Regions from separate parts of the Chelatococcus sp. GCM10030263 genome, predicted to be linked through region 3. Evidence: riboswitches for the same ligand, from Rfam matches in the RefSeq annotation. Region 3 holds a riboswitch; each other region holds the start of a gene.
The links. A riboswitch is a leader RNA that binds a small molecule or an ion and turns the genes downstream of it on or off. The one in region 3 is predicted to bind cobalamin.
Positions count from the first base shown of each region.

Region 1 (11,642 bases), 220 kb from region 3:
CTCAACAACCGTTGCGAGACGGTGTGCATCCGAGCTGTGAAAGACAAAGCTGGCGTCTACATTGTGCGCCTTCGCTCGTGTCTCATCCGGTGGAGTGACAGTCGAAGCAAGAAAGCCGCCGGCGCGTATCACGGCGTAAGAGCGCGCCAGCGTATCGCCGCCGATCGTGTCCAGGACCACGTCCACATCGGAGACGCGCTCAGCGAAGTCTTCGTTCCGATAGTCGATCACCACGTCCGCTCCAAGACGGCCCGCAATCGCAACGCTGCTCCCGGAGGCTGTCGCGATCACGCGCACACCGGCCTGCCGGGCGAACTGAATGGCGAAGCTGCCGACGCCGCCCGCGCCCGCATGGACGAGCGCCGATTGTCCCTCCCGAAGCTGGGCAACCTCGAACAGCGCCTGCCATGCGGTGCCCGCGGCCGTCGGAATGCCGGCAGCTTGCTCGAAGGTGATCGCGTCGGGTACTCGGACAAGTTGGTCAGCGGACACAAGAGCGTACTCCGCAACAGCGCCACCATTTGTGGGGCCAGTCCGCGCGACAATCCGATCGCCAATGCGCCACCCGGCAACCTCGCTGCCCATCGCATCGATGACACCACTCACATCGGTTCCGAGCGTATACGGAAAGGTGAGTGGGAAGAACGCGTCCATATCGCCGCGTCGCAGCTTCACATCGAGCGGATTCAGGCCGGCGGCCACGACGCGCACCCGTACTTCGCCGCTGCCGGGCCGGAGTGCATCAACATTCTCGACGACGGGATCGGCTCCATAGCCATGAATGCGGAACGCCTTCATTGCCCCTGCTCCCCGGCGCCCGTGGCACCGATCTGGTGCAGCCAGCCGAACCAGTCTTCCATGTGCCAGGTGTGGGTTACACGCCCGTCCCGCACATGATGGAATTCGTGGATCGGCAGCGTGAAGCGGGTCCCGGTCGGCGGGACGCCGAACCATGCCCCGATGCGTGCCGGAAATTTCAGCGCGGACGGCAGCGCGACCCGGTGCATCGATCACTTCATGAACCGTGACGCGCGCATCAGGGAATGCGGCGCTGAAGGCCCGGATCAGCGGCTTCATGCCCTCTCGGCCAGGCGCTTGGCCGGGTGCCAGCGGAATATCCTGCCAGTCTTCTGTCACCGCCTCGTTCAGGAGGTCGGGATTGTGCTCGGAAAAGGCGCGGTAAAGGGTCTCGATTGCGATGCGGTCGCTGTCCGCGAGACCACCAGATATGACGATGTTGCCTTGCAACATTGAATGCCTCCTTTGACGCTGACGGTAGACATCCGAAAGGCATTCTTGAAATCGATACTCAGTATGTGGCAACATCCATGCCGTGGATTTACACGGAATAGATTTGAACCTGCTGGTCGCCTTCGATGCGCTGATGGCGGAAAGAAGCGTCACGCGAGCGGGTAAGCGGATTGGGCGAACGCAGCCGGCAATGAGCGCAGCGCTGTCGCGGCTGCGCGCGCTGTTCCATGACGAGTTGTTCGTACGTGGCCCCTCAGGACTGCAACCGACCCAGCGGGCAAGCGACCTGGCCGAGCCGCTCGGCCGGGCTTTGGCCGAGATCAGCCGCACGCTTGACTTCACACAGCGCTTCGAACCGGCAACGTCCTCGCAAGCGTTCACACTTGCCCTGTCAGACCATCCGGCCTTCCTCCTGCTTCCGCGCCTGACCCACGTCTTGCGAGAGCGGGCGCCCAACGTGACGCTCCGCATCAACGCGTTCACGCATCGGGACGATGCAGTCTCGATCCTCGATGCCGGTGACGCCGATCTGACAATCGGTGTGCCGCCGCGCCAGTCTGTCGGAGGCCGCATTCTCAGCCGGCCGCTATTCGAAGAGCGTTTCGTGTGCATCTTGCGGCGAGGCCACCTAGCGGCTTCCCGACCGCTTGATGTCCCGAGCTTCCTCAGCCTCTCGCACCTTCTCGTCTCCCCGGAAGGAGACAGGTTCGGTCAGGTCGATGCCGCCTTGGCCGCAGCAGGGCAGCGCAGGCGCATCGCCCTGTCGCTTCCCCAAATGTATGCCGCTCCTGCCGTTATCGCCCGATCCGACATGATCGCCACTGTCATGGAGGGCGTCGTGACGGCTTCCGCTTGCCGGGACGAACTCTTCGTCCTGCCACCACCGATCGAACTGGCTCCCGTATCGTTCGTCATGTCCTGGCACCGGAGGAACGATGCGCACCCCGTCCAACGTTGGCTTCGTGAAATTCTCTCGGAACTCTGCACCGATCATCCGGAATATCGATGACCAGATATATCCCATGTCGATGACGCGTAGTTAGTCTCACCTTAGCTTCCGAAACGACCAATAGCGTCTCTGAGGTGTGGCCGCAGCTCGAAAGCATCCGAGCAGACCAACGAAGAACTCCTTGGATTTCTACGCCAGGTGCACTGATAATCACCCAGAGCATTTCACAGTTATCATCCGTGGGTAGCCGAGAAGAACGTACCCGATCGTTTGGTTTGATAGCCAGGTGCCGGCGACGAGCAGGAGCCCTGCTCCTTGCTGCGTACGGGCGGCGGCAAGTGTGGCCAGGGCTGCAAACGGCGTGGTGCAGGCCAGCCCAAGGCTGAACAAGAACTCAATCCCGCGACGAGAGAGATCCGGATGGTTTCCTTCGTTGGCCCGGCAACTTTAGCCGTCAATTTGTGCGCCCGCTCGTTCGCATTCGCTTTCTCCACGTCAGTCCCAGGCCAGAGCACCGCCATTTTGATATTCAATGACGCGCGTCTCAAAGAAGTTCTTCTCCTTCTTGAGGTCCATCGTCTCGCTCATCCAGGGGAAGGGGTTGTCCGCCTCGGCGAAAACGGGCTGGAGGCCGAGCTGGGCGCAGCGGCGGTTGGCGATGAAGTGCATGTACTGCTCGCACAGCGCCGCATTCAGCCCGAGGAAGCCGCGCGGCATGGTGTCTTTGCCGTAGGCGGCCTCCAGCTCAGCCGCGTCCTTCAGCATGCCGCGGACCTCGTCCTGGAAAGCTTTCGTCCAGAGATGCGGGTTCTCGATCTTGATCTGGTTGATCACGTCGATGCCGAAGTTCAGGTGAATGCTCTCGTCGCGCAGGATGTACTGGTACTGCTCGGCGATGCCGACCATCTTGTTGCGCCGGCCGAGCGAGAGGATCTGCACGAAGCCGGTGTAGAACCACATCCCCTCGAAGACGACATAGAAGGCGACGAGATCGCGGAGGAAGGCCTGGTCTGCCTCGGCCGTTCCGGTCGAGAAGGCGGGATCGTCGAGCGACTGCGTGTGTTTCAGCGCCCAGGCCGCCTTGTCGGTGATGGAGGGCACCTCGCGGTACATGTTGAAGAGCTCACCCTCGTCGAGGCCGAGGCTCTCGACGATGTACTGGAAGGTGTGCGTATGCACCGCCTCCTCGAAGGACTGGCGCAACAGGTACTGGCGGCATTCCGGGTTGGTCAGGTGGCGGTAGATCGCCAGCACGATGTTGTTGGCGACGAGGGATTCCGACGCCGCGAAGAAGCCGAGATTGCGCTTGATGGCACGGCGCTCGTCTTCGGTCAGCCCGTCCCCGGACTTCCATAGCGCGATATCGGCCTGCATCGCGACTTCGGTCGGCATCCAGTGATTGTTGCAGCCGGCGAGATACTTCTCCCAGGCCCATTTGTACTTGAGCGGCAGGAGCTGATTCACGTCGGCGCGGCAGTTGATCATGCGCTTCTCGTCGACACTGACGCGCCCGCCGGAGCGGTCGATCTCGCCGAGACCTGTCGCATCGACGACGGGGGCGTCCTTGGAGAAGGCGGGATGAAGGGAGGCCGCCGGATCGCCTTTCGTTTCTGACCAGTTGAGCATGGTGGATTCTCCTCGTTCTCTGCTCACTGGCAGGCTTCGCAGGTGGGGTCATCGATCGAGCAGGCGTTCGGTACTGCAGCACCGTTGCCGAGGGGAATATCGACGATGATGGGGGCGGCCGCGACCGGAACGCTGACCGAGACCGCGTTGAGCTTCCCGTCGGTGCCTTTCAGGGTCGACTTCTCGACATGGGTCGCCGACAGCGCACGCAAGTAATAGGTCGTCTTCAGGCCGAGCCGCCACGCAAGGCGATAGGCCTCGTCGAGTTTCCGGCCGGAGGGGTGTGCCATATAGAGGTTCAGCGACTGGCCCTGATCGATCCATTTCTGCCGGCGCGCCGCGGCCCTGATCAACCACTCGGTCGGAATCTCGAAGGAGGTAGCGTAGAGTGCCTTGAGATCGTCGGGCACGCGATCGATCTGGCTGACCTTGCCATCATAGTATTTGAGGTCGGAGACCATCACTTCGTCCCAGAGTCCACGCGCCTTGAGGTCATGCACGAGATCAGCGTTCACGACGGTGAAATCGCCCGACATGTTCGCCTTGACGTAGAGCTGGCTGTAGGACGGTTCGATCGACTGCGAGACGCCGACAATGTTCGAGATCGTCGCTGTCGGCGCGATCGCCATGCAGTTCGCGTTGCGCATGCCCGTCGAGATGACGCGGGTGCGCAGGCTATCCCAATCCAGGGTGGCCGAGCGGTCGAGGTCGACATCGCCGTCACGAGCTTCGGCGAGGATATCGAGCGAGTCGATCGGCAGGATACCCTTCGACCACAGCGACCCCTCGAAGCTCGGATAGCGACCGCGCTCGGCGGCGAGATCGACCGAAGCAGAAATCGCGTGGAAGCTTATCGCCTCCATTGACGTGTCGGCGAAGGAGACGGCCGCCTCCGACGCTGCCGGCAACCGCAACGTCTGCAGCGCATCCTGAAAGCCCATGATGCCAAGGCCGACCGGGCGATGGCGCAGATTCGAACGGCGTGCTTCGGGGATTGTGTAGAAATTGATGTCGACGACGTTGTCGAGCATGCGCATCGCGGTCTTCACCGTGCGGGCGAGCCGTTCATTGTCGAGCCCCGCGGCCGTCACATGCGCCGCCAGGTTGACCGAGCCGAGATTGCAGACGGCAACCTCGTCTGCCGAGGTGTTCAGCGTGATCTCCGTGCAGAGATTGGAGGAATGCACCACCCCGGCATGCTGCTGCGGCGAGCGCAGGTTGCAGGTGTCCTTGAAGGTGATCCAGGGGTGACCGGTCTCGAACAGCATGGTCAGCATCTTGCGCCAGAGATCGACGGCGGCGACCTGCTTGAACACCTTGATCCCCCCACGCTCCGCCTTGGCCTCATAGGCCTCGTAAGCCGCCTTGAAGGGCTTGCCGTAGAGATCGTGCAGATCCGGCACCTCGTCCGGCGAGAACAGCGTCCATTGCCCGCCGGCCTCGACGCGCTGCATGAACAGGTCAGGAATCCAGTTCGCCGTGTTCATGTCATGGGTGCGGCGACGCTCGTCGCCGGTGTTCTTGCGCAGGTCGAGGAATTCCTCGATGTCGATATGCCAGGTCTCGAGATAGGCGCAGACGGCCCCCTTGCGCTTGCCGCCCTGATTGACGGCGATGGCGGTGTCATTGGCGACCTTGAGAAACGGCACCACGCCCTGGCTCTCGCCGTTGGTGCCCTTGATATGGGCGCCGAGTCCGCGCACCGGCGTCCAATCGTTGCCCAGGCCGCCGGAATATTTGGCGAGCAGCGCATTGTCCTTGATGGCCTTGAAGATGCCATCGAGATCGTCAGAGACCGTGGTCAGGAAGCAGGAGGAAAGCTGCGGCCGCAGCGTGCCGGCATTGAACAGCGTCGGCGTCGAGGCCATGAAGTCGAAGGAGGACAGCAGCCGGTAGAACTCGATCGCCCGCGCCTCGCGGTCGATCTCGCGCAGCGCCAGTCCCATGGCGACGCGCATGAAGAAGGCCTGTGGCAGCTCGAAGCGGGTGCCGCGCGAATGCAGGAAATAGCGGTCGTAAAGCGTCTGCAGGCCGAGATAATCGAATTGCTGGTCGCGCTCGGGGAGCAGGGCGCCCGCCAGCCGGTCAAGGTCGAAGCGGCCCAACTCGGGATCGATCAGCTCCTCGGCGATGCCGGCCTTCACATAGGCGCGGAAATAGTCCGGGTAGCGTTCCGCCATCTCGGCCTGCGTCGCCTGGTCCGGGCGGCTGGAAAGGAAGCTCAGCGCCTCGCGGCGCAACTTGTCGTTGAGCAGCCGTGCCGAGACCTTGGCGTAGTTTGGCTCGGTCTCGATCAGCGTGCGCGCGGCAAGGATCGGCGCGAGCGCCAGCTCGTCCTCGCTGATGCCGTCATAGAGGTTGCGGCGGGTCTCGGCGAGAATCGCGCGTGCGGAAACGTCGTCGAGGCCGGCCGCCGCCTCCTGAACGACGGCCTCGAGCCGCGCCTCGTCGAGCGGCACCAACGCTCCGTCGAGCGCCTTCATGTGCAGCACCGGCGCCGCGGCGGGCGTCGGGGCCTTGGCAGCCGCTCGCTCCCGCGCCCGCTCCTCGCGGTAGAGCACATAGGCGCGGGCGACCTTATGATGCTCGCCGCGCATCAGGGCGAGCTCGACCTGGTCTTGGATATCCTCAATGTGGAAGGTGCGCCCGGTATCGGCGCGCCGCGTCAGCCCGGCGACGATCTGCTCGGTGAGCAGGGCTACGATCTCATGGACACGCCGCGAGACGGCCGCGCTGTTCCCTTCGACCGCGAGAAACGCCTTCGTCAGCGCCACGGCAATCTTGGAGGCGTCAAAGGGCGTCACCGAGCCGTTGCGGCGGATCACCTGATATCCCGGTGAATCGCTGGGGGAGGCCGCCGATGGCGAATGAACGGGCTCGGGCCGCGACACTCCGCGTTCGGTTTCGAGAATGAGAGACATCGGCTATCCCATCAGATTGAGGGCAAAGGCCGAGCGGATGCGACATGGCGAATGCCGGCGCAGACCGGCGACATGGCCACGACGACCCACCGGGACACCCCGCCCGAGGACGTTTCATCGAGATCACGGCAGGTCTCCTGGCTCGCGGGTCGATGCTCGCGTCCGTCTTCCCAGCGCCTCGTGGCACCAGTGACGCAGTGGACGTGAACTCGCCGCTTACAGTTGCGGGGGCAGCTCCGGCTCCTCACCGGATTCCCTCTTAGCGCTCGACTCTGAATCGAGAGACCGTGACTACTAAATATAGTGTGTCGCGCGATATTGATTGTCAATATCTGGGTTTGCCAAGGAGTACGCTGAGCGCACACTGTGCCCATGCGGGCGGTTGCGCACGGCCTTGCGCTTCTTCGCTGCCTCCAACCGCGTTGGCGCGCGGTTCGTCGCAGATCTGGTTTTCAGCCTTCCCGATCTTCTGCCGAAATGATAGGCAGATGCAGCGCTAAAAGGTGGATTTACTTTGCGGGTGATGCGGCGAGGTCAGGGATCGTGGATTGCGCTTGTCGCAGCCTACGTCCTCGTGCTCCAGGCGCTTCTCTCCGCCTTCGTGATCGGCAGCCTCGGCTGCGCCCGCTCAGCTTGACGCCTTTGGCAATATCGTCTGCACGTCGCATGGCGCCGATCGCTCACCGACCCACGATGGGTCGTCCGATCCGCACAAGCTGTTCGACTGCTGCAGCGTCGGCTGCTGCATGTTCGCACCGGCTCTCATGCCGCGCAGTGCGGCGGGGGGTGTCGTCGTGGCGCGCAGCCGCGAGCTCGCGCTGTTTCCCCGCCCCTTCGCTCGCATTACATCGCGCGGCCGGGAGGGAAGTCCCGGCAATCCGCGAGCGCCTCCCATATTCGCCTGATCCTTCGGATCGCGCTGTCCGGAACGACCCAGCCGTCTTGGCGAGGTGTGGTGGCCGGCCGCAGTGCATTGGGCTGACCGCCGCCGGCTGATGCCGGTGCGGTGCCCCTCGCGATCCGATGCGCACCGCGCCATGCGTAGCGCCTGATCCTCACATCCAAAAGCATCCCGCTCCGCGCCAATGAGCGCGGTGGGGCTTCACCTTCGCTGCATCGGCCACGCAGCGCGGCGCGCCAGCGATCGATCAATCGACTCCTCAAACGGAAGAACCCGATATGAAAACTCTGCACACGACCCTCTCCATCGTCACATTTCTGCTCGCCGGAGCGTCGGCCGCCTCCGCTCACGTTACGCTCGAGACCGAGGAGGCGCCTGTCGCCTCGATCTACAGGGCCGTCTTCCGCGTACCGCATGGTTGCGAGGGCAAGGCGACCGTCAAAGTGCGCGTGCAGATTCCCGAAGGCGTGATTGCCGTAAAGCCTCAGCCCAAGGCCGGCTGGACACTCGAAAAGGTGAAGGGGAAATATCCCAAGTCCTACGACTACTATGGCACGCCGACCCGCGAAGGCGTGAAAGAGATCTCCTGGAGCGGCAACCTGCCGGACGACGAATACGAGGAGTTCATCGCCCGAATCTATCTGACTGGCGATCTCAAGCCCGGGACCATGCTCTACTTCCCGGTCGTTCAGGAATGCGCGGACGGCGCCGCCGAACGTTGGATTGAGATTCCCGAAGCCGGAAAGAGCGCCGATGACTATGAGACGCCGGCTCCCGGCCTGAAGCTTCTTAACGTCATCCGCCGCATGTTGCCGAGGGGCCGACCGCGCCTCGACAGTTCACAGCGGGAGAACGCCGCCAGAACAGGCCGACAATTGGCACAGGCAGGACAATCCGGCTCGGTTCATCTCACCGATAAGGCTGGTCAGCGAGGGTCAGCACCGGCGTTCGGAAGCCCTGGCGTTCGGTTGACCTTCATGAGAGGTGCGCGCGTGGAGGAGGACCGGGGCAATTAGAGCAAGTTGGGGATGAGGCCCCCCGCGCGAGCCAACCTTCGAGCTCGCATTTACAGAGTATATGTGTTGATCCTGAGTTGTTTACGGCTACCAATCGCCGGGCTCAAGCGTCATCCGAAGCAAGGGCTACGGCTGCACCTTGCCGGTCTTTACCACTGGACCAAAGGATCGGCACGGGCCTGCTTTCGCGGTGACACGCACGCGAGTCGCTCGGCTCCGCAAATCGGGAAAGGCTGGCTCCTTCACCGCGCTCAGCCTCGTGAACTATTCCGAACTCGCATAGAATCAAACCGATATTGCGTTGGCTTCGGTGTGAGGCCGATGCCATCATCCCCGTCGGTTGGATCCCGAAGTGATTGAGAATTCATGGGCGCCGCGGCTTCACCGGCGCAGAGGCTTTGCAGGGCGGGGAAGGTATTGTCAAGCAAAGACGAGTTCCTCTATCCGCTTGTCGCGCCGTATCGCAGCTTTCGGCTGCTGGTCGGGGACGGGCACGAGCTACAGGTGGAGGAAAGTGGCAATCCGGACGGTCTGCCGGTCGTCTTTCTCCACGGCGGGCCGGGGGCCGGCACGAAGCCGGCACAGCGGCAGACCTTCGATCCCGACGTTTTCCGCATCGTCACCTTCGATCAACGCGGCGCCGGTCGATCGACGCCCCACGCCGCCGTCGACGGCAATACGACGCTGGACCTCATTGGCGACATCGAACGGCTGCGCCTCCATCTGGGCATTGAGCGCTGGCTCGTCGCCGGTGGCTCATGGGGCAGCTGCCTAGCGCTCTGCTACGGCGAAGCGCATCCGGAGCACTGCCTCGGCTTTCGCCTTCACGGCATCTTCATGGGCTCGCCCGCCGAGATCGACTGGTGGTTCAACGGCGCCCGCATGATCTTTCCCGATAAATGGGAAGCCTTCGCCCAGTTCGTGCCGGAGATTGAGCGCGGCGATCTGCTTGAGGCCTATTACCGCCGCCTCGTGAGCGACGATCCCGAGGCGTGTCTTGCCGCCGCGATCAGCCTCAGGACCTTCTCGGCCGCGACGCAGACCTTCCTGCCGGATCCCGAGCATGTGGCGAGCATCAACGAGGCCATGGCCGCGCTCGCCGTGGCGCGGCTCTTCACCCACTATTGCGTCAATGGCTTCTTCCTGGAGCCGGGCCAGATCCTGCGCGACCTGCCGCGCATCCGGCATCTGCCGGTGGAGATCGTGCAGGGGCGCTACGACACCGTCACGCCGATGGCGACCGCCTGGGCGCTGAAACGGGCCTGGCCAGAGGCCCGCTTCACGATCGTCGACGACGCCAATCACGTGGCGACCACTGCCGCACCGGCGCTCTCGCACGCTCTGCGCGCGGCGACCGACCGCTTACGGCAGACGGTGCTCGCCAACGCGGCTTGAAAGGGGAAGACATGGTCGAGCAACCCGGCAGCATGGGAGCGGACATCGGGGCCTATATCGACATCCGCACGGCCAAGAGCCCGGCCGTCTCGCCGGACGGTGAGCTCCTCGCCTATCTTTCGGACGAGAGCGGCACCCACCAGATCTGGCTCAAGCCCACCGCCGGCGGAGCGCCTTGGCGGCTCACCGACTTGCCCGAGCCGGTCGGCGCCATCGCCTTCAGCCCGAAGAGCCGCGACCTTCTCTTCACGATGGACTGTGGGGGCGACGAGCGGCACCAGCTCTGGCTCGTTCCGGAGGCGTCCGGGCTGGCTGTGCCACTCACCGAAGATCCGACGACGCTTCACGCCTGGGGCTGCTGGTCGCCGGACGGCACGCGCATCGCCTTCGCCGCGAACAGTCGCGACAAGTCGCAGATGGACCTCTTCGTCATGGAGGTCGCGACCCGCGAGACGACCGCGGTGCTCCAAGGCGTGGGCTACCGTGAGGCGATCGCCTTTTTCCCGGACGGCCGGTCGCTTCTCGTGCGCGATGCGACCCGCGCCATGAACGATCAGGACCTGTTCCGGCTGGACCTCGGGACGGGCGCGCTCGAGCCGCTGCTGCCGCATGAAGGCCGCGCGCAATACCGTGCGCTCAAGACGAGGAAGGACGGCAGCGGCTTTTTCCTTGTGGCCGACCACGAGCACGCGTTTCACGCGCTCGGCTTCTATGCGCTCTCGGAGAAACGCCTCACTTGGCTCGTCGAGCGGGACAACCAGGATATCGAGGCCGTGGCTGTGTCACCCGACCAGCAGCGGCTTACCTATGTCGTCAACGACGAGGGCTGGAGCCGGCTTTTCCTGCGCGAACTCGAAACGGGCGAGAACCGCGAACTGCGCGGGTTCCCGCTAGGCACGATCGCCTCCGTGGCCTTCACGCCGGACAACGCGAGCGTCGTCTTCCCGCTGGAAGGGGCGGCGACGCCCGGCGACATCTGGCGCTACGATCTCGCCGGCGAAAAGCCGGAGCGCCTGACCAAGGCATCGAAAGCGGGGGTCGACGTCTCGAGCTTCATTGAACCCACGGTCGAGCGGGTCGGGAGCTTCGACGGGCTGCAGGTCCCGGTTTTCGTCTACCGGCCGAGGGCGAAGGCGCCGGCCGCTGGTTATCCGGCCGTTATTATCGTTCACGGCGGACCTGAGGCGCAGTGGACGCCGGGCTTTCGCGCCGACGTTCAGTATATGCTGGCGCAGGGCATCATGGTGGTGGCGCCGAATGTGCGCGGCTCGACCGGCTACGGCCGACCCTACCAGCATCTCGACGACAAGGAGCGGCGCATGGACAGCGTCGCCGACCTCAAAGCCGTACGGCTCTGGCTCGGCGGCCTCTCCGAGGTCGACGAGAGCCGCATCGCCGTCTTCGGCCGCTCCTACGGCGGCTTCATGGTGCTTGCCGCGCTCACCGAATATCCGGAGCTGTGGAAGCTCGGCATCGAATTCTACGGCATCGCCAACTTCGAGACGCTGCTCGAGACCACCGGCCCTTGGCGCAAGCATCTGCGCGCCGCGAAATACGGCGATCCAGTCGCCGACAAGGACCTG
Region 1 covers NZ_JBHTDB010000003.1:844,194-855,835, reverse strand. The annotation lists gene ACFQU1_RS08565 (NADP-dependent oxidoreductase) at 1-798, opposite strand, end outside; partial or broken gene ACFQU1_RS08560 (ester cyclase) at 795-1,251, opposite strand; gene ACFQU1_RS08555 (LysR family transcriptional regulator) at 1,355-2,260, shown strand; gene ACFQU1_RS08550 (ribonucleotide-diphosphate reductase subunit beta) at 2,696-3,826, opposite strand; gene ACFQU1_RS08545 (ribonucleoside-diphosphate reductase subunit alpha) at 3,850-6,747, opposite strand; cobalamin riboswitch at 6,857-7,052, opposite strand; partial or broken gene ACFQU1_RS08540 (YcnI family protein) at 7,927-8,439, shown strand; gene pip (prolyl aminopeptidase) at 9,082-10,059, shown strand; gene ACFQU1_RS08530 (S9 family peptidase) at 10,071-11,642, shown strand, end outside.
Region 1: it holds a riboswitch for cobalamin, as region 3 does, so the genes downstream of both, ACFQU1_RS08545 (ribonucleoside-diphosphate reductase subunit alpha) here and ACFQU1_RS07500 (CbtB-domain containing protein) in region 3, are expected to answer to the same signal.

Region 2 (7,587 bases), on a different contig from region 3:
AGGACACCGATGAGCGAGGCGATCGCCTCGAACCGTCCGGCTTCCCGAAGAACCGGGCCCTTGAGGTAGAGCGCGTCCGACAGGACGAGCAAACCGATCGTCAGGAGATTCGTCCCGAAGACGTCGCCCAGCGCCATTTCATACCGCTTTCGCCGCACCGCGGCGGTAATTGAGCTGACCTCCGGAAGCGATGTCGCGAAACCGACGAGCACGAGCCCGACAAGCCCCGAGCCGAGCCCGGTCTCGACCGCAATGGCCTCACCCGCACGGGCCAGGAGGAAGCCGGCCACGAGGATGAACGCCGCGGCGAGGCTCGTTCGCATGACGAGCGAGCGCAACGAAGGATGCGCGCTTCGGTCAGCATCGCCGCCCTGCCCTTCCGGATTGGCGTCGCGCGCGTGCCAGGGCGGGCGACGCGCGTAGCGAGATGAGAGCCAGAAGGCGCAGACGCAATAGGCGGACAATATGATCGGCCACAGGCCGACCCAGCCGAGCGCCACGTCGCCGGTGAGCACGGCGACGGCGACCAGCGCCAGCGCGATCATGCCCAGCGCCCCCTGAAGCATCGTCGTCGAGGTGGGCACCGTCGAGGTCAGCGCGGCGCGGCCGAGGACGGCGTCGGCGAAGGCGATGAGCAGGACATTGATCGAGACGCTACCGAGGAGATTGTTGGTCGCCAGCGGTGCGTCGCCGGCAACCGAAGCCGTCGCAACAGCCGCTACCTCCGGCAAGGACGTGATGCCGCCGAGGAGCAGCATGCCCGTGAAAGCTTGATCAAGCCCCGTGATGGTCGCGATCGTATCGAGATAGCCGGTGAGCCGCGTGCCCGCCGCCCAGACCACCACCGCAGCAGCCAGGAAGATGGCGGCAGTCAACCAGAGGCCGAGCCCGGTGAGCTGCAATGCGGCTCTCCTCCTGTGGTGGGAGGCAGCGAGCCGGAAAAGCCCGCCCGCACAGTTCGTTCGAGGCGTGTTCCGCCATGAGCTCGAGCGGAAACCGGATACCAGCTTGGGAACACCGTGCCGATAGCATGGTTCCCATCACTCTGGTCGAGGATCCGAGACGTCGCGGTGCAACCGCCGAAAGGCAACGCCAATCGTGCTGCCGCAAGTTGATATGGTCGCAGCCACGCCCCTGCCCGCGGGGTTTGCATCGCTCTGTGGTTGCGAGGGGCTGCGATGAGTGCGCCGCTGCAGCACCGCGGCCGCTCCCGTGCGCTCTGGGACTACCTTCAGACGAGCTTCTGGTTCGTGCCGGCGGCGCTGGCGCTGGCCGCTGTCCTGCTCGTGCTGGCGAGCCTGTGGCTCGATGCGCAACTCGCTGCCCGTCCCTCCGACGCGGCGCCCTGGCTCGTCTATGTGAGCACGGCAAACGACGCACGGGACCTGCTCTCGACCCTGTTGTCGTCGATGATCCAGATGACCACCCTGGTCTTCTCCATCACCATGGTCGTGCTCACGCTGGCCGCCAACCAGTTCGGCCCGAGGCTCGTGCGCAACTTCATGGCGAGCCCGCAGACACAAGCTGTGCTCGGCACCTTCGTCATGACGATCGTCTATTGCCTGCTGGTACTGGCCTCGATCGGCCGGCGCGGCGGCGCGGGGCTCCTTCCATTCTCGACCGTCACACTCGCCATTGCTTTGACGGTCGTCAGCGTCGCCTTATTGGTATTCTTCCTCCATACGCTCGCCCGCTCGATCATGTCCGAAACGGTCATCGAGCGCGTCGGCCGCGAACTCGACGGCGTCATCGACGATCTTGCTCCTCTGGCGCCCGACGATCCGGTCGATCCCGCCGATGCCTTGCCCAGAGACTTCGACCGGGAGGCGGTCTTCGTCGGACCGGACAAGGCCGGTTACGTCCAGGCGATCGAGTTCGATCGCCTGGAGGCGGTCGCCCGCCGGGCCGATGTCCTCGTGGGCCTCTACTTCAGAGCGGGCGATTATGTCGTGGAGGGCGGACAGGGAATCGGCATTCATCCGCGCGACCGCGTCGGCGACGATCTCAAGAAGGCGATCAGCGAGTGCATCCTGATCGGGGTTCACCGCACACCCGTCCAGGACCTCGAATTCTCCATCCGGCATCTGGTCGAGATCGCCGTGCGGGCTTTGTCGCCGGGCGTCAACGATCCCTATACCGCCGTGGCGGTGCTCAACCAGCTTTCGGCGTCCCTGTCGCGGATCATGAACCGGGCCCTGCCGCCCGGCCTCTTCGCCGATGAGGACGGCAAGATCCGCATCGTCTGCCCGCGCTCGACTTATGCGAGCCTGCTGAAAGCCGGGTTCAGCCAGATCCGCCAGAACGGCGCGGACAAGCCCCTCGTCGTCATTCACATGCTCGAGGCGCTCGCCCGCATCGCTGAACGTGCGAGACTGCCGGTCCAGCTCGATGCCGTCCGGGAGCAACTCACGAGCGTCAGGGCGGCCGCCGAGCACACGATCACGGACCAGACCGATCGTGAGCAGATAGAGCGCCGTTCCACGGCCGCGGAGGACGCCCTGAAGGCTGCGTGGACGGGGGGCATGAATGCTCCTGCAGGCAAAACAGCCTCCTGACCCGAACGCGAGGATTTCAATATTGCAACGTTATAACATTTCGTCTATGTCATCGCCGCCGACGGAATGTCACGGCTTGACCGGGGCGTGAGGTTCGGCCCACCTTGTCGATGTTCATGGGTCGCCGGAGTGATTCTCCGGCGCTAAGAGGGAATCCGGTGCGGCGGCTCGTCCTTGCGGTCGAACGCCCATGCCGGAGCTGCCCCCGCAACTGTAAGCGGCGAGCCGCTGTCGCGACGTGCCACTGACGCCCGCACCGCCTGAGGTGCCCTGCGTTGGGAAGGCCAGACAGCCGGTTTCGACCCGCGAGCCAGGAGACCTGCCCGTGAGCATCGAACGTGTCCTCGGGCGGGGTGTCCCGGCGGATCGCTTTGCTGTCCTGCACGCCGGCTCCCGGCACGGTCCAGCCATGCGAACCTTCGGCCCAAGCCCCCTTTCAGAGAAAAGGGGTTGTCGGTGTCTGTTCTTCTTTATCCTGCAAGCGTCCTTACACCTGCAAGCGTCGTATTCCGTCCATTCCGGCTCGCGCTGGCGGCGGCCGGGCTTCTTTTCCTCGCGCTCGCACCGCAGCAGAGCCTTGCAGCGCAGCCGACGCATTATCCTCTGACGATCGAGAATTGCGGTGCTCCGATCACCTTCGAAAAGGCGCCGCAGAGGGTCGTCTCCATCGGCCAGAGCAGCACGGAAATCCTCTTTTCGCTCGGCCTCGCCGATCGAATGGTCGGAACCGCCGTCTGGTTCGGGCCTGTCCTGAAGCAGTTCGCAAACGAGAATGCCGGGATCAAGCGCCTGGCCGACAACGATCCGAGCTTCGAGGCCGTCGTGGCTCAAAACCCCGACTTGGTGACGGCCCAGTTCGTGTGGCATGTCGGGCCGAACGGGGTGGTGGGACGACCCGAGCAATTCGCGAAGCTCGGCATCCCGACCTATGTCTCGCCGGCGGATTGCGTGAAGGACAACAGCAAGGGCGGCGACGGCGCGCGCAAGACGCCGTTCACCATGGATCTCGTCTACCAGGAGATCCGCGAGCTGGCGCAAATCTTCGACGTCAGGGAGCGCGGCGAGACGCTCATCGCCGACCTGCGGAAGCGGGAGGCGGATGCGATAGCCTCCGTGGCGGGCGAGAAGGCGAAGGACGTCTCCGTCGTCTTCTGGTTTTCCAGCCCGAATGCGAAGGGTGATGCCTTCGTTGCCGGCCGGAACGGCGTGCCCGCCTCCATGATCGGGAAGCTCGGGGTCCGCAACGTCATCACCACCGACGAGGAATGGCCCCTCACGAGCTGGGAGAGCATCGTCGCCGCCGATCCGACCGTCATCGTGATGGCCGAGATGAACCGCCGCCGTTATCCAGCCGACGACCCTGCCGTGAAGCGCGACTTCCTGATGAACGACCCGGTCGTCAGCAGGCTCGATGCGGTCCGCAACAAGCGGTTCATTCTCATGGATGTCGAGGCGATGCATCCCTCGGTCCGCACGGTCGACGGCATCGAGGCGCTGGCGCGCGGCATCAAGTCGTTCGGGCTTTCCCATTGATCCGCGATCCGGTTCTTGGCCGCGGCTGGGAGTTGCAAGCCGTCTTCGTCCTCGCGGGGCTTGGCCTCCTCGCCGTCGCCATCAGCTTTGCGGTCTCGATCGGCGAGATGGCGATCCCGCTCACCACCACCTTCAAGGCGATAGCCAACAGGCTGGTGGACGCCGGCTTCGGGGTTGGCAGGGTTCAGGAAGGCATCATCTGGGACTACCGGCTGAGCCGTGCTCTCGTCGCCGCCTGCTGCGGCGCCGCGCTCGCCGTTTCCGGCGTGATCCTGCAAGCCTTGCTGCGCAATCCCTTGGCCGAGCCCTACATGCTGGGGATTTCCGCCGGGGCGTCGACCGGCGCGGTCGCCGTCATGATCCTGGGGCTCGGCGCCGGCACGCTATCGCTGTCGGCTGGAGCCTTTGCCGGAGCGATCATCGCTTTCGCTTTCGTCGTCCTGCTCGCCGCCGGAGCGGGCGGTGGGCTCGACCGCACGATTCTGGCCGGCGTCGCCGGCTCGCAACTCTTCAACGCCGCAACCTCCTATATCGTCACCAGTTCCGCCAGCGCCGAGCAGGTGCGCGGCGTGATGTTCTGGCTCCTCGGCAATCTCGGCGGCGTGCGCTGGCCCGATGTCCATCTTGCGGCACCGGTTGCATTCCTCGGCTTCGGCATCTCGCTCCTCCATGCCCGCGCGCTCGATGCCTTCACCTTCGGCGGCGACGCGGCCGCCGCGCTCGGCATCCCCGTCAGGCGGACCCAGCTCGTGCTTTACGGCGCGGCCGCCGCCATGACCGCGACGATGGTGAGCCTCGTCGGTTCCATCGGCTTCGTCGGGCTCGTCATTCCCCATGCGGCCCGGTTCCTGGTCGGGCCCGGCCACGGCCGCCTCCTGCCAGCGGCATTCATGATGGGGGCGGTCTTCATGGTCGTCGCGGATATCATCTCGCGAGTGATCATCCCGCAGCAGATCCTGCCGATCGGCGTGGTCACGGCCCTCTTCGGAGCGCCGGCCTTCGCCGTCATCCTCTACCGCGCGAGGCGCCCGTCATGAGCATAGCCGCACGAGACGTGAGATGGAGTGCTGCGGGGCGGATGATCGTCGACGGCGTTACCATCACCGCGGCGCCCGGCAGCACGCTCGGCCTGATCGGGCCGAACGGCTCCGGCAAGTCGAGCCTCCTGCGCCTGATCTGCGGGCTGAGGCGCGTCGCGAGCGGTATCGTCACCCTCGGCGAGACCGACATCGCGCGCCTGTCGCGCGCGGCCGTCGCACGACGCCTCGCCTTCGTGGAGCAGTTGGCCACCACGGAGGCCCAGGTGACGGTGCTCGACATCGTCCGCCTCGGGCGCACGCCGCACCGCGGCCCGCTCTCGCCTTGGACAGAAGCGGACGACGAAGCCGTCGAAAACGCGTTGCGCCAGGTCGGGCTGGAATGCAAGCGGCATCAGCTCTGGCACACGCTCTCCGGCGGCGAGCGCCAGCGGGCCCAGATCGCCAGGGCGCTGGCTCAGACGCCGAGCGAACTCCTGCTCGATGAGCCGACGAACCACCTCGACATCCAGCATCAGCTCGAGATCCTGTCGCTCGTCCGGCGGCTGCCGGCGACCAGCATCGTCGCGCTGCACGACATCAATCTCGCCGCCATGTTCTGCGATGCCGTCGCCGTCCTTCGGGAGGGGCGTGTCGTCGCAGCCGGCCCCCCCAACGAGATCGTTACCGCGCCGATGATCCGCGACGTCTTCGGCGTGAGCGCCCAGGTGGAGCGGTCACGACACAATGGCAGGCCGCATGTTCACTTCCTGGTGGAGTGAGCTCCTCCAGCATGCCTTCATGGCAGCGGCATCCAGCGCCGAGCACCGCGCGAGCGCGGCGATCTCGGCATCCGCTCCCTGCCATCTCGCCTGGCCGCCGGGTCATCTCCGCCTTCGACTTGCAGGGGGTCCGCTGCTATAGAGTGCGACGATATCCGTCGCGAATTCTGCTCGCGCCGGACGAGGAATGTGCAGTCGTCAAGGAGGCGCGGCGCGCCGGTCGCTTTCCATCGAGGCAGAGGGTGCCAGCTTGCGCGCGAATGGGGTCCCCGCGGCTCGCTTGAACGACCGCGGGCCTGCGCTAGCTACCCCTCTGACGCGAGAGACAATACCGTTGCGGACGGCCGCTGACGCCGGTGAGACAGAGGAGTGAGAAATGGGTGAGCGAGACGACAACCCGAAGCTTGGTGGAGACGAAAAGGTCCTCACCAACAGACAGGGTCATCCCGTTACCAACAATCAGTCTCAGCGCACGGTGGGCAGCCGCGGCCCGGCCACGCTGGAGAACTACCAGTTCCTGGAGAAGATCACGCATTTCGATCGCGAGCGCATCCCCGAACGGGTGGTCCACGCGCGCGGCTTCGTCTGCTACGGCGAGTTCGAAGCGAGCGGCAAGATCGGCGACGAGCCCGCGTCCAAATACACCCGGGCGAAGCTCTTCCAGACGGCCGGCAAGAAGACGCCGCTCGCCATCCGTTTCTCGACGGTCATCGGTGGGCGGGATTCCTCCGAGGTCGCCCGCGATCCGCGCGGTTTCGCGGTCAAATTCTATACCGAGGACGGCAACTGGGATCTGGTCGGCAACAATCTGGCTATCTTCTTCATCCGCGATGCCATCAAATTCCCGGACGTGATCCATTCGTTGAAACCGGACCCGGTGACCTTTCGGCAGGAGCCGAACCGGATCCTCGACTTCATGAGCCAGACGCCGGAATCGATGCACATGCTGACGCATCTGTTCAGCCCGCGCGGCATTCCGGCGAGCTACCGGCACATGGAAGGCTTCGGCGTCAACACCTACAAGATGGTGAATGCGCAAGGCGACACGGTGCTGGTGAAATATCATTTCCACCCGCGCCAGGGGATCGCGAGCCTCACCCAGGAAGAGGCCGAGAAGGTGCAGGGCAAGGATTTCGGCTCGGCCTCGAAGGACCTTTTCAAGGCGATCGAGCAGGGCGACTATCCGCAGTGGGACCTGTATGTCCAGATCATGGACGACCATGATCATCCGGAACTCGACTGGGATCCGCTGGACGACACCAAGATCTGGCCCGAAAAGGACTTCCTGCTGCGCCATGTCGGCGTCATGACGCTCAACCGGAATGTCGAGGACTTCTTCAACGAGAACGAGCAGATCGCCATGGGCACGGGCGTGCTGGTGGACGGGCTCGACTTCTCGGACGACAAGATGCTCGTCGGGCGCACCTTCTCCTATTCCGACACCCAGCGTTATCGCGTCGGCACCAACTATCTGCAGCTGCCGGTGAACCAGGCCAAGAACGCCACGGTGCACACCAATCTGTCCGGCGGCACGATGTCCTATCGCCGGGAGATCGCACCCGGACAGAACCCGCACGTCAATTATGAGCCCTCCATCCACAACGGCTTGCATGAGGCAGGGCGCGAGGAGCCGAACAATGCGCCGGAGATCCGGGGCAAGCTCACGCGCAGCGTCATCGAGCGGCGGAACGACTATGTGCA
Region 2 covers NZ_JBHTDB010000004.1:131,766-139,352, reverse strand. The annotation lists gene ACFQU1_RS09965 (sodium:calcium antiporter) at 1-902, opposite strand, end outside; gene ACFQU1_RS09960 (DUF2254 domain-containing protein) at 1,179-2,555, shown strand; cobalamin riboswitch at 2,657-2,897, shown strand; gene ACFQU1_RS09955 (ABC transporter substrate-binding protein) at 3,084-4,088, shown strand; gene ACFQU1_RS09950 (FecCD family ABC transporter permease) at 4,088-5,125, shown strand; gene ACFQU1_RS09945 (ABC transporter ATP-binding protein) at 5,122-5,886, shown strand; gene ACFQU1_RS09940 (catalase) at 6,263-7,587, shown strand, end outside.
Region 2: it holds a riboswitch for cobalamin, as region 3 does, so the genes downstream of both, ACFQU1_RS09955 (ABC transporter substrate-binding protein) here and ACFQU1_RS07500 (CbtB-domain containing protein) in region 3, are expected to answer to the same signal.

Region 3 (11,642 bases):
GCCGAGCCCGCGCGGGCTCGCCTCCCAGGCCTCGCGGCGCGCACCGGCGAGCACGACCTGCAGGACCGGGCAATCGGCGCGGTCGAGCACGCTCGTGCCGTCCTCACGCAGCGCCGAGAAGGCGGTGGTGTTGAGGATGATCGTCGGCCGGTGGCGAGCGATCAGGTCCTCGACCACCGCGATCGCCGCCTCGTCCTTGAGGCTCGTTACATAGACCGGCAGGGGCATGAGCCCCCGTGCCGCGAGCGCCTCGCCGAGCGCGTCGATGGGCGCGGTATCGCCCGCGAGATGGACGGAACGGTAGAAGAGGATGAGCGCGACGGGGGCTCCCCCTCTCCCCGCTCGCGGGGAGAGGTCGGCCGCCAAGCGGCCGGGTGAGGGGCGTTGATTTTCCTGTTGAACTCCCCCCTCACCCTGTCCCTCTCCCCGCAAGCGGGGCGAGGGGACCAAGCCGTGAACGTCACGCGCCTGTGAGGGCGCGTCCCCCCCCTCCCTACCCTCCCCCACGAGGGGGGAGGGAAAGGCGGCCGTAGTGCCTTCTTCGTTAGCGAGCGAAGCAACACCCGCCGCAGGCACGGGCTGCAGCGGCCGAACGGCGAGCGCCCGCCCGAGCCCATTCGCCATCAGCCTGAGCGCCTGGCGCAGATTGTCGACGCCGCCAGCGCGAAAATAGCCGTCGAGCCCCGCATAGGTCTCGCCGGGAACCGTCGAGAGTTCTTCGAGCCGCGGGTCGGGCCGGTCGTCGCCGGAAAGCGCCGTGAGCAGTGCGCCGCGGCGGCAGCAGCTTGCGGCGATCTGGTCGAGGCCATAAGCGAGATAGTCGCGCCCGCCGAGGCAGCGCAGCAGCACGACGCGCGCATGGTTGATGACGGCCTCGACATAGAGGTCGACGGAGAGCGGATGGCGGAGATGCTTGAGGCTCGCCAGCCGCAAGGTCGGCAGATGCGCCTGCTCCAGCCCGTAAGCGACGGCGAGCGCCGACAGATCCGTGTCGGTGAAGGAGAGCACGACCATCTCGGCCGGCGACTGAGCGAGATCGACCGGCGTTTCCGCCTCGTCGAGCCCGACCGTGGTCACCGGCAGGAGATGCATCGCCCTTCCCTCAGCCCGTGATCGCTGTGGTGATCGCCGCGCGGTCGAGGCCCTTCTGGCCGATCACCACGAGGCGGCCGAGGCGCGCTTCGTCCTGGCGCCACGGCCGCTCGAACTGCTGCTGGAAGCGTTCGCCGACACCCTGCACGAGAAGCCGCAAGGGCTTGCCCGCAATCGCAAGGAAGCCTTTGATGCGCAGGATGTCGTGCGTCGCCGCGGCCTCGCGCAGCCGGGCGACAATGGCTTCTGCTGCCCGCTGTTCGGGGATTTCCACGATGAAGCTGTCGAAGTCGTCGTGGTCGTGCTCGCCCGCCGCGTCGTGATGCGAGTGACGGGCGTCGAGATCGCTCTCGGCGGCGGCATGAAGGCCGAGCAGCACCTTGGGGTCGACCACGCCGTCGCGCGTGGTGATGACCTTCACCGCCCGCGGCACCGTCTCGGCGATCTCGGCGCGCACCCGCGCCTCGTCCTCCGGGTCAAGGAGATCGGACTTGTTGAGGATGACGAGATCGGCCGACAGAAGCTGGTCCTCGAACACCTCCTCGAGCGGATTGTCGTGATCGAGCGAAGGGTCGGCAGCCCGCTGTCTGGCGAGTTCCTCGGGATCGTCGGCAAAGCGCCCTGCCGCCGTCGCCGGGCCGTCCACCACGGTGATGACGCCGTCCACGGTGACGCGCGAAGAAATCGCCGGCCAGTTGAACGCCTTCACGAGCGGCTTCGGCAAGGCGAGCCCCGACGTCTCGATCAGGATATGCTCCGGCGGCCGCTCCTTGCCGAGGAGGCCTTCGAGCGCCGGGATGAAATCGTCCGCCACAGTGCAGCAGAGACAGCCGTTGGCGAGCTCGACGATGTTGTCCTCCGGGCAGGCCTCGACGCCGCAGCCCTTCAGGATCTCGCCGTCGATGCCGACGTCGCCGAATTCATTGACGATCACGGCGAGCCGCCGGCCGTCGGCCTGGCCGAGCACATGGCGCAACAGGCTCGTCTTGCCCGCGCCGAGAAAGCCCGTGACGATGGTGCAGGGAATTTTCGCGCTCGCCGCATCGGGACTTGTCATCGCGGTTCATCCATCGGTTTGAAATCGAGCGGCGGCACGCGCGCCACGACGCTCTTGCGGAAGGGCAGCGGGCGCTCGCGCCAGGGTATGATGCCGTCGGCGGTCGCCGCAAACTGGCGCGCGGCCGTGACGATGTCGTCGACATTGCCGTCGGCGTCGAGATCGCCGACGACATAGGTCCATTTGCCGGGCGCAGCGAGCGCCACCGTGCAGGGCCGACGGCAGACGGAGAGGCAGGCGACGGGCGTGACCGTGACCTCCGCGTCGGCTGCTAGACGGTCCGCGAGCCTGGCGGCAAGCCCGGGCCCCGGCTCGTCATAGGCCTTGCCGTCCGCATCCGCTTCGGCGATCGGCCGCCGGCAGGTCACGCAGACATAGAGCGTGACGCCGGGCTGTGCGGCGCTCATGACGCGTGCGGCTTGAACCGCTGCCAGAAGAAGCCGACGGCGACGGCGACGCTCGCCCAGAGCGCGGCATTGACTACGAGCGAAGTGGCCGCGAAGGCGCCGGCGAGTTCGGCCGGCGCGCCGCTCGCATAGACCTCCGGACGCGGTGCCCCGATCACATGCGGCGCGAGCAGCAGCAAGAGGCCGGCGGCCTTGGCCCAGAGCCCTGGCGTGCGGATGAGAAGCCAGAGCGCGGCGGCAGTGGCCACGGCGGTCCCCATCCACCAGATCTGGCGGGCGAGCAGCGGCGCGGCGGCGCTGCCCGGCAATTCCGGCGCGAGCCCCAGCGCCGGCGCGAGCCCGGTGGCGATGAAGGCGGCCGCCGCCCAGGCGAGCGCACGCCTCCCATCGATCGGATCGCCCGAGAGGACGAGGCCGGCCATGAGAATGAGGGCAAAGCCGATCGCCGTCACGACGGTCGCGAGGCTCGTGAAGGCGGTCCGCTCCAGGCCGTCGGTCGGGCTCCAGCCCGCCTCGTCATGGGCGCCTTCGCCATGGGAATGCGCGAGAATGATGGTGGCGCCGGAAAAGCGAAGACCCGCCGCCGGATCGAGCGATGCATGTCCCGCCGGCTTTTCGAAGGCTTCCCCCGCGAGGATCAGCGGAGTCGTGGTGAAATGCTGTAGGACCGCAATCGCAAGTCCCGCAACAAGGCCGGCCGCAAGTGCGACCGCCAGCACGCGATTGAGCATGTCGCGGTCAGTGGCAGGGAAAGCTCAGCGCATGCCGCGTGTCGTGTGCGGCATTGTGGATCGCCTCGGAATGGGCGAAGCCCGTCACGAAGACGAGCGCGACGCCCATCGCGAAGGCAACGAGCGCGATCTTGAGAGCATCGGTCCGCGAACCGGCGCGGGTCTCGGCATAAACTTGCATGATAACCTCCTTGGCCGCCCCACCGGCAGCCGCCCGAGTTGACACAGGCGAAGGCAGGTCTCCTGGCTCACGGTTCGCCGCCTCGTGCCGCCTTCCCGGACCCTCGGATCCAGTGGCATCGTGGCGCGAGACTTACCGCTCACAGTTGCGGGGGCAGCTCCGGCATTGGGTCATCGACCCGCACCGGAATTCCCTTTCAACCTCTCGCGAGGACCTTCGCGGGCTCAGCTAGACGTGGTCTCGCCGCAAAAGTCAATCAGGCCGCATATCCTCGATCAGCCTGTCGCGGTGGAGGAGCGCTGGAAAGACGCGCGTCCACAAAAGCGCGATGAGGATGGTGCCGGCGCCGCCGACGACGACCGCCGGAACGACACCGATGAAGGCCGCGAGCGTCCCCGATTCGAACTCGCCGAGCTGGTTGGAGGCGCCGATGAAAACGGTGTTCACGGCCGCCACGCGCCCGCGCATGGCATCGGGCGTGTCGGCCTGCACCAGCGTCTGGCGCACGAAGACGCTGATCATGTCGGCTGCACCGAGCACGGTGAGCGCGCCGAGCGAGAGGAAGAAATTGGTCGAGAGCCCGAAAACGATAGTGGCAAGGCCGAAGATCATCACGGCCGTGAACATGCGATATCCCGCACGCCGCGCCAGAGGCCTGTAGGCCAGAAGAAGCGCCATGGCGGCTGCGCCGACCGCCGGCGCGCTGCGCAGCAGCCCGAGCCCGACCGGCCCGATACTGAGGATCGTCGCCGCATAGATCGGCAGGAGCGCGGTCGCGCCGCCGAGCAGCACGCCGAAGAGATCGAGCGTCACGGCGCCGAGAATGACCGGCTTGGCGCGAATGAAGGTGAGGCCTGCGATCAGCGTCGCCCAGTCGACCTTCGGCGGCGGGACCTTTTCGGCGCGCAGGCGGACGGCGGCCATGCAGATAGCGGCGCAGGCGAAGAGCAGGCCCGCGCCGGCCAGCGCGACCTCGGAGCCCGCCACATAGAGCAGTCCGCCGATCGCGGGGCCGGTGATCACCGCGACCTGAAAAATGGACGATCCCCAGGCGATCGCCCGGCCGAAGAGCTCCCGCGGCACGAGATTGGGCAGGAAGGCCTGGCTCGCCGGCTGATAGAACGCGCGCGAAACGCCCATGAGGACGACGAGCGCATAGATCGGCCAAATGACCGGCGGCTTCATGAAGGCAAAAGCGGCGAGCCCGAAGGCGATGACCGCATTGAGCCCGTAGCAGGCCAACATGATGAGCCGCCGGTCCACCCGGTCGGCCGCATGGCCCGTGACAAGGACGAGGCTGATGACCGGCAGAAAGGCGGCGAGCCCGACGAGCCCGAGCGCGAGCGCGCTGCCGGTCAGGTCATAGACGAGCCAGCCGACGGCGACATCGGTGATCTGCTGGGCGACGGACCCCGAAAACCGCGAGCCGAGAAACCACGTGAAATCCCGTTGTCTGAAGATGGTCCACGGGGAACTCGGAGAAATCGCCGTCATCGGTCCTGCATCGGCCGTGGGAAGTTACATGAGGCAAAAGGCCGGCACCGCTGCCGGCCGTGCAGCGGTGCCATGACGAGAGGTTGGTCGCGGCTTAAGCCGCCGTCTTGCCGGTGATGCGGTCGATTTCGGCGAGGTCCTCGGCCGACAATTTCCAGTCGACCGCCGCTACATTGGCCTCCACCTGCTCCGGCTTGGTCGCGCCGGCGATGACGCTCGTCACGATCGGCCGCGCCGCGAGCCAGCTGAAGGCGAGCTCGAGCAGGCTGCGTCCCCGGGCTTCCGCGAAACTGCGCAGTCCCTCCACAACCGTCCAGGTCTCGTCCTTGAAGTAGCGGACGGCATAGCGATCTTCGGTCAGCCGCGTGCCGCTCGGCGGCGGCTGGTCGCGATGATATTTGCCCGTGAGAAGGCCGCTAGCCAGCGGGAAGAACGGCAGAAGACCGAGGCCGTAGCGTTCGGCGGCCGGGATGAGCTCGGCCTCGATGCCGCGGGTGATGAGGTTGTATTCGTCCTGAATGGACGTGAAGCCGGTGAGGCCACGGTCGCGGGCCGTCCAATGGGCCTCGACCACCTGCCAAGCCGGCAGGTTGGAGCAGCCGATATAGCGAACCTTGCCGGAGCGTATGAGGTCTTCGAGCGCGCGCAGCGTTTCCTCGATCGGCGTCAACGGATCCTGCGTATGCAGCTGGTAGAGGTCGATCCAGTCCGTCTTGAGGCGCTTCAGGCTCGCCTCGACCGCCTGCATGATGTAGCGCCGCGAGCCGCCCTTCAGCCCCCGGCTCTCATCCATGACCATGCCGAACTTGGTGGCGAGCACGATCTCCTTGCGCCTCTCGCCGAGAATCTCGCCGAGCTGCGTCTCCGAGCCACCGCGGTTGCCGTAGATATCGGCCGTATCGAAGAGGGTGATGCCCACATCGATCGCCTTATGGACGACGCGGCGCGTCGCCTCGACATCGAGGCGCCCGCCGAAATTGTTGCAGCCGAGGCCGACGAGCGAAACACGAAGGCCGGAATGGCCGAGATTGCGGTATTCCATGGCATCCTCCGATGGAGCCGTTGCGGGACGCATGCCGGCGCGGCCGGCTGCGGCAGGAAAATCGCGAGCCTTGTCTGTTCGTTTTAAGCGTCCCCTTCGCAAGGTGGTATGCGAATCGGGAATAGCGCTGCGCTTGGCTGAGCGGCCTTCGCGCTCATGCGGCCGCGGCCGGCCGCAAGCGGGCGCTCATCACCCAGCTGACAAAGGTCATGATCGCGACACCGATGACGATGCCCGTCAAGCGGTTGATCGGCGCCTCGATGCTGTCTGGCGGCCCCGAGCCGTTGATCAGCGTGACGAGGAAGGCAAGGCCTGCCTGCGTGCCCACATAGGCGTGCGGATGCGGGCTGAGATGGAGCCGGCTCATCAGGAAGATGCCGGCTGTCAGCGCGAAGGCCCACCACCAGAAATTCGCCGCATCGATGATGATGACGAGAAGGCCGAGGCAGCCCCCAAGGATACAGCCCATGATGCGCTGCAGTCCGCGCAAGCGCGTGCCGACGATGTCGGCACTGACGATAACAAGGCTGGTGATCATCACCTGCAACAGGCTCGGAAGATTGAAGAGCGCCCAGAGCCACGCGATCAGGACGATAGAGAGGCCGGCACTGAGCGCCTGATGCCGGGCCACGTCGTGGCTGACGGTCACCGCCACCGGCTCGAGACGGAGATGGGCCAGCGGCGTGAAGGCAAAGCTGAGCAGCGTCGCCACCACCACGCCGGTGAGGATCTCGTAGAAGCGGTACCAGGCGAAGTCGTGCAGTTCGGTCGGCTCCGTGATGCTCGTGGCGATGAGCATCAGGATGCTGACGGCGCCGAGAATCCAGGCGTAGCTGTAGCGGCTGCGAAAGCGCCAGTAGGTGCCGACGGCGGCGGCCATGAACATGACCAGCGCCTGCAACACCGGAAAGCCCTCGGTCGCGATGGCGAGAACATAGCCGAGAATGCAGCCTGCGACCGTGCCCGCGACGCGCAGAACGGCTTTCGTGGCCAGCGCGGAAGGGTCGACATTCGCGACCATATAGGCGGTGATCGCCGCCCAATAAGGCTGATCGAGATTAGCCGCGATCGCGATCAGTGTCGCGAAGAGGCAGGCGAAGCCGGTGATGAGGCCTTGGCGCGTGATGGCATCCATCGCCGCCTCTCGCCTCAAAAGAACACGAGAACGCGGGCATCCGCGCCAAGATAGAAGCCGAGATCCTCCGGCCAGTTGTCGAGCACGAGTTCCACCGGGAAGCGCCGCGGCAGCCGCACCCAGTCGGTGGCCGGATCGACATAGGGCACGGTGAGGGGTGCGTTCTGCGAGCGGGCAACCCCCGGGGCGATGCTCGTGACGCGCGCCCTGTGCAGCACCCAGGGCTGCGAGCCGAGCGTCACCCAGGCGTGCTGGCCCGGGCTGAGGCGCGCGAGATGGCGTTCCGAGAGATTCGCAATAATGCGTCTATCGCTGTTCGTAACGAGGGTCATGACCGGTGTGCCGACCGCGAGATAATCGCCGATCCGCGTCCGGAAGGGCGCGACCCGTCCCGCCTCCGGAGCCGTCACTGCCGTTTTTGAAAGCTGGTAGCGGGCGCGGTTCAGCGTCGCCCGCGCCTGCTGCACGCTTGCGATATTGACGGCGATGGTCTGGCGCGCGATCTCGACATTGGCCGCCGCGGCAGCCGAGCGTGCCGTCGCGGTGGCAAGATCGCGCGTTGCGTCATCGATGGCTTGACCCGAGGCGAACTCCGAGCGCGCGAGATTGCTCACGCGGTCGAAAGTCTCCTTGGCATTGGTCTGGCCGGCCTGGACGGCGGCGAGATCGGCTTCTGCCGCTGTCAGCCGGTCGCGGGAGAGCGCGAGCGTCGCCTCGGCATTGGCGAGCGCTGCGGTGGCCTCATCCACAGCGAGCTGGTAGGGCGTCGGATCGATCGTGAAGAGCCGCGCGCCCTTGGTGACGGTCTCGTTGTCCTTGACGGCGAGTTCAGAGACCGGCCCCTCGATCTCGGCAGAAAGCGTGACCAAGTCACTGGTGACATAGGCGTCGCCGGTATAGGCGAACACGAGCACCGACAATTCATAGAGGGCGAAGAGCGCGATCGCGGCCCCGAAGACGGTGCGTGCCGGCCGCTTCATCAGCCAATCGATCATCATCGCCCCGAAGCTGTGCCGTTGCGATCATCTTAGGTGATCGCAACGGTACCCGGCAACTGGCCGTCAGCGCACGAGAATGGCGCGGAAGTCGTTCACATTGGTCAATGTCGGGCCGGTGATGACGAGCCGGTCGAGCGCGGCGAAGGCCGAATAGGCGTCGTTCCTGGCGAGATGCCCGGCGAGGTCGATCCCGCGCGCAGCCGCATCGGCGGTGAAGGAACCGTCTATGAAGGCACCGGCATTGGTTTCGGAACCGTCGATGCCGTCCGTGTCGCAGGCGATCGCCGCAACCTGGTCAAGACCGGCGACGCCAAGCGCCAAGGCGAGCAGGAATTCGGCGTTGCGCCCGCCGCGGCCCTGCCCGCGCACCGTCACCGTGGTCTCTCCGCCCGAGAGCAGCACGCAGGGCACCTTGGCCGGCATGCCGTGTTCGACGACGGAGCGGGTGACGCCGGCCATGACGGTCGCGACCTCGCGCGCCTCGCCTTCGAGCGCATCGCCGAGGATGAGCGGCGTCAGGCCGAGTTCCCGCGCCTTCGCGGCAGCGGCCTCGAGCGCCATGAAGGGCGTCGCCAGCATATGCATTTCGCCGGGTGGGGGGACGTCCGCGACCACATTGGCGCGGATCGCGGCCTCCACATGGGCCGGCACTTCGATAGCGTATTGGCGCAGGATGGCGAGCGCCCCTTCTGCGTCGGAGGCCTCCGGGACGGTTGGGCCCGAGCCGATGCTGCGCGGATCGTCGCCCGGCACGTCAGAGATGAGATAGGTCACGAGCCGTGCCGGCGCGGCGGCCGCCGCAAGCCGCCCGCCCTTGATGGCGGAAACGGCCTTGCGCACGCGGTTCATGACACCGATCGGCGCGCCGGATTTGAGCAGCGCCTTGTTGAGGCTCTGCTTGTCGCCGAGTGTGAGGCCCGGCGCCGGAAGCATCAGCAGTGCCGAGGCGCCGCCCGACATCAGACACACGACGAGATCGTCCGGCCCGGCCGATTGCGCCAGCGCGAGAATACGCCCGGCCGCCGCCATGCCCGCCTCGTCCGGCACGGGATGGGCCGCCTCGACCACCTCGATGAAGCGGGTCGGCATGGCGTGACCGTAGCGCGTCACGACGAGGCCCTCGCAGGGCCGGCCCCACTCGCGCTCGAAGGCGGCCGCCATGCGCGCCGCCGCCTTGCCGGCGCCGATGACGATCGTGCGGCCTTTCGGCGGCTCCGGCAGCCGCCCGGCGAATTTGCCGTCCGGATAGGCCGCATCCAGCGCCGCGCCAAACAATGCCTCGAGGATCGCCCTGTCGTTCACCGCACGTCTCCTGCACCCAGTCCCGCTCGCCGGCGGCCTGCCTCGAAGGCAACTGCTAGATGAGGCTGCGGACGCCGTCCAGGGGTGCGGTGGCCCGGTGCTCCTCTCCCCAAGGCGGCTGACGCATGATACGTCTTCATTTCTAAAAACATGAGCCGCCGGTCCGCGGGTCGGCGGCAGCCTATCCGCAGCGGGAACGAGCCATGAAAGCCATCATCGTCGGCGGCGGCATCGGCGGCCTCACCACCGCCCTCATGCTTGACGCACGCGGCATCGATTGCGCGGTCTACGAGCAGACGGCGGCCATCCAGGAACTCGGCGTCGGCATCAATGTGCTGCCGCACGCTATCCGGGAGCTCGCGGCGGTCGGCCTCATGGAGCGGCTCGACGAGGTGGCGATCCGCACCTATGAGCTGTTCTACCTCAACCGCCATGGCCAGGAGGTGTGGCGAGAGCCCCGCGGGCTCGATGCCGGCCATGACGTGCCGCAGTTCTCCATTCATCGCGGCCGGCTGCAATCGGTCATTCTGGAGGCCGTGCTGGAGCGGCTTGGCCCGGCCCATGTGCGCACCGACCGCCGGCTGATCGCTTTCGCGCAGGACGCGGCGGGTGTGACGGCACAGTTCAGCGACCGTTCCGGCGCGGCGGTGGAAACGGCGCAAGCCGACATCCTGATTGGAGCCGACGGCATTCACTCTGTCGTGCGCCGGGAGCTTTACCCGGACGAGGGCGGGCCGATCTGGAACGGGCTCGTGCTGTGGCGGGGCGCGCGCGAATGGCCGCGCTTCCTCACCGGCCGCTCCATGGTCATCGCCGGCGGTCTGGCCTCCAAGATGGTGGTCTATCCGATTGCCGATGGATCGACCTCGGAGACGGCGCTCACCAATTGGGCCGTCATCGGCAAGCTCGGCGACGCGGCAAGCGTGCCCGCGCGCGAGAACTGGTCGCGTCCCGGCCGATGGGAGGATCTCGCGCCGAATTGCGCCGGCATCACCATGCCGCATGTGGATATACATGCGCTGATCCGCGCCACCGAGACCTTCTGGGAATATCCGCTCAGCGACCGCGATCCCCTGCCGCGCTGGTCGCATGGCCGGGTGACGCTCCTCGGCGATGCGGCCCATCCCATGTATCCGGTTGGCTCGAACGGTGCCTCGCAGGCCATTCTCGACGCCCGTTCGCTTGCCGATCAGCTGGCGAAAACAGATCCGGTCGCGGCGCTTACCGCCTATGAGGCCGAGCGCCTGCCGATGACCGCCGACATCGTCCGCTCGAACCGCAAGGGCGGCCCAGAGGGGGTGATCGACGTGGTCGAGGAACTCGCGCCCGATGGCTTCGCGGATGTGGAGGCCGTGCTCAGCTATGCCGAGCGCGAGGCGATCGTGCGCGGCTACGCGCAGCGCGCCGGCTTCGCGGCCAAGGGCCGGGCCGCCTGACGCGCCGCTCACCCCTCCCGCCGGGGAGAGGTGGGGAGTGCCAACTCGGGCATGGCTTCTGACGACACGATGCTCACGGCAACCGCCGCTCACCTCTCCCCGGCGGGGAGAGGTCGGCCCGGAGGGCCGGGTGAGGGGGAAGATCGTCAATGAGGAATACGATCCTCCGGGCTCGGCGCCTCCGCTCCGACGAGACGACCGCTGAGGGCAAGCTTTGGCACGCCTTGCGCAACCGTAACCTCGGCGGCCGCAAGTTCCGCCGGCAGCACCCGATCGGCGGTTGCATCGTCGATCTCGCTTGCCTCGATGCCAAACTGATCATCGAGATCGATGGCGCCACCCATTCGACGGATGCAGAACTCGCCTCCGACCGAAGGCGCGAAGCGATCCTCCGTGCCGCCGGCTATGAGATCCTTCGTGTCACGAACACGGAAATCTACGAGCACATCGACTTTGTGCTCGAAACAATCCTCGCTGCACTGGAAAGGCGTGCAACCTGGTGACCCCCTCACCCGCGCCTGCGGCGCGACCTCTCCCCGGCGTGATGAGGTGGGAAGTGCCAACTCTGGCACGGCTTCTGACGACACTGATGCTCACGGCAACCGCCGCTCACCTCTCCCCGGCGGGGAGAGGTCGGCTCTAAGGGCCGTGGGAGGTGCCCTATCCGTCGATCATCTCGATCACGAGGCTGTTGAGCACGCTGCCCGGCACGGCGAGGCCGTCGAGCACGGACAGGTGATGGGTATCGGCCACGGCGAGGAGCCGAG
Region 3 covers NZ_JBHTDB010000003.1:622,030-633,671, forward strand. The annotation lists gene cobN (cobaltochelatase subunit CobN) at 1-1,092, opposite strand, end outside; gene cobW (cobalamin biosynthesis protein CobW) at 1,103-2,149, opposite strand; gene ACFQU1_RS07490 (DUF1636 family protein) at 2,146-2,556, opposite strand; gene ACFQU1_RS07495 (CbtA family protein) at 2,553-3,287, opposite strand; gene ACFQU1_RS07500 (CbtB-domain containing protein) at 3,295-3,468, opposite strand; cobalamin riboswitch at 3,503-3,701, opposite strand; gene ACFQU1_RS07505 (MFS transporter) at 3,721-4,962, opposite strand; gene ACFQU1_RS07510 (aldo/keto reductase) at 5,057-6,004, opposite strand; gene ACFQU1_RS07515 (FUSC family protein) at 6,159-7,139, opposite strand; gene ACFQU1_RS07520 (HlyD family secretion protein) at 7,154-8,119, opposite strand; gene ACFQU1_RS07525 (glycerate kinase) at 8,201-9,439, opposite strand; gene ACFQU1_RS07530 (flavin-dependent oxidoreductase) at 9,643-10,875, shown strand; gene ACFQU1_RS07535 (endonuclease domain-containing protein) at 11,025-11,378, shown strand; gene ACFQU1_RS07540 (alpha/beta hydrolase) at 11,536-11,642, opposite strand, start outside.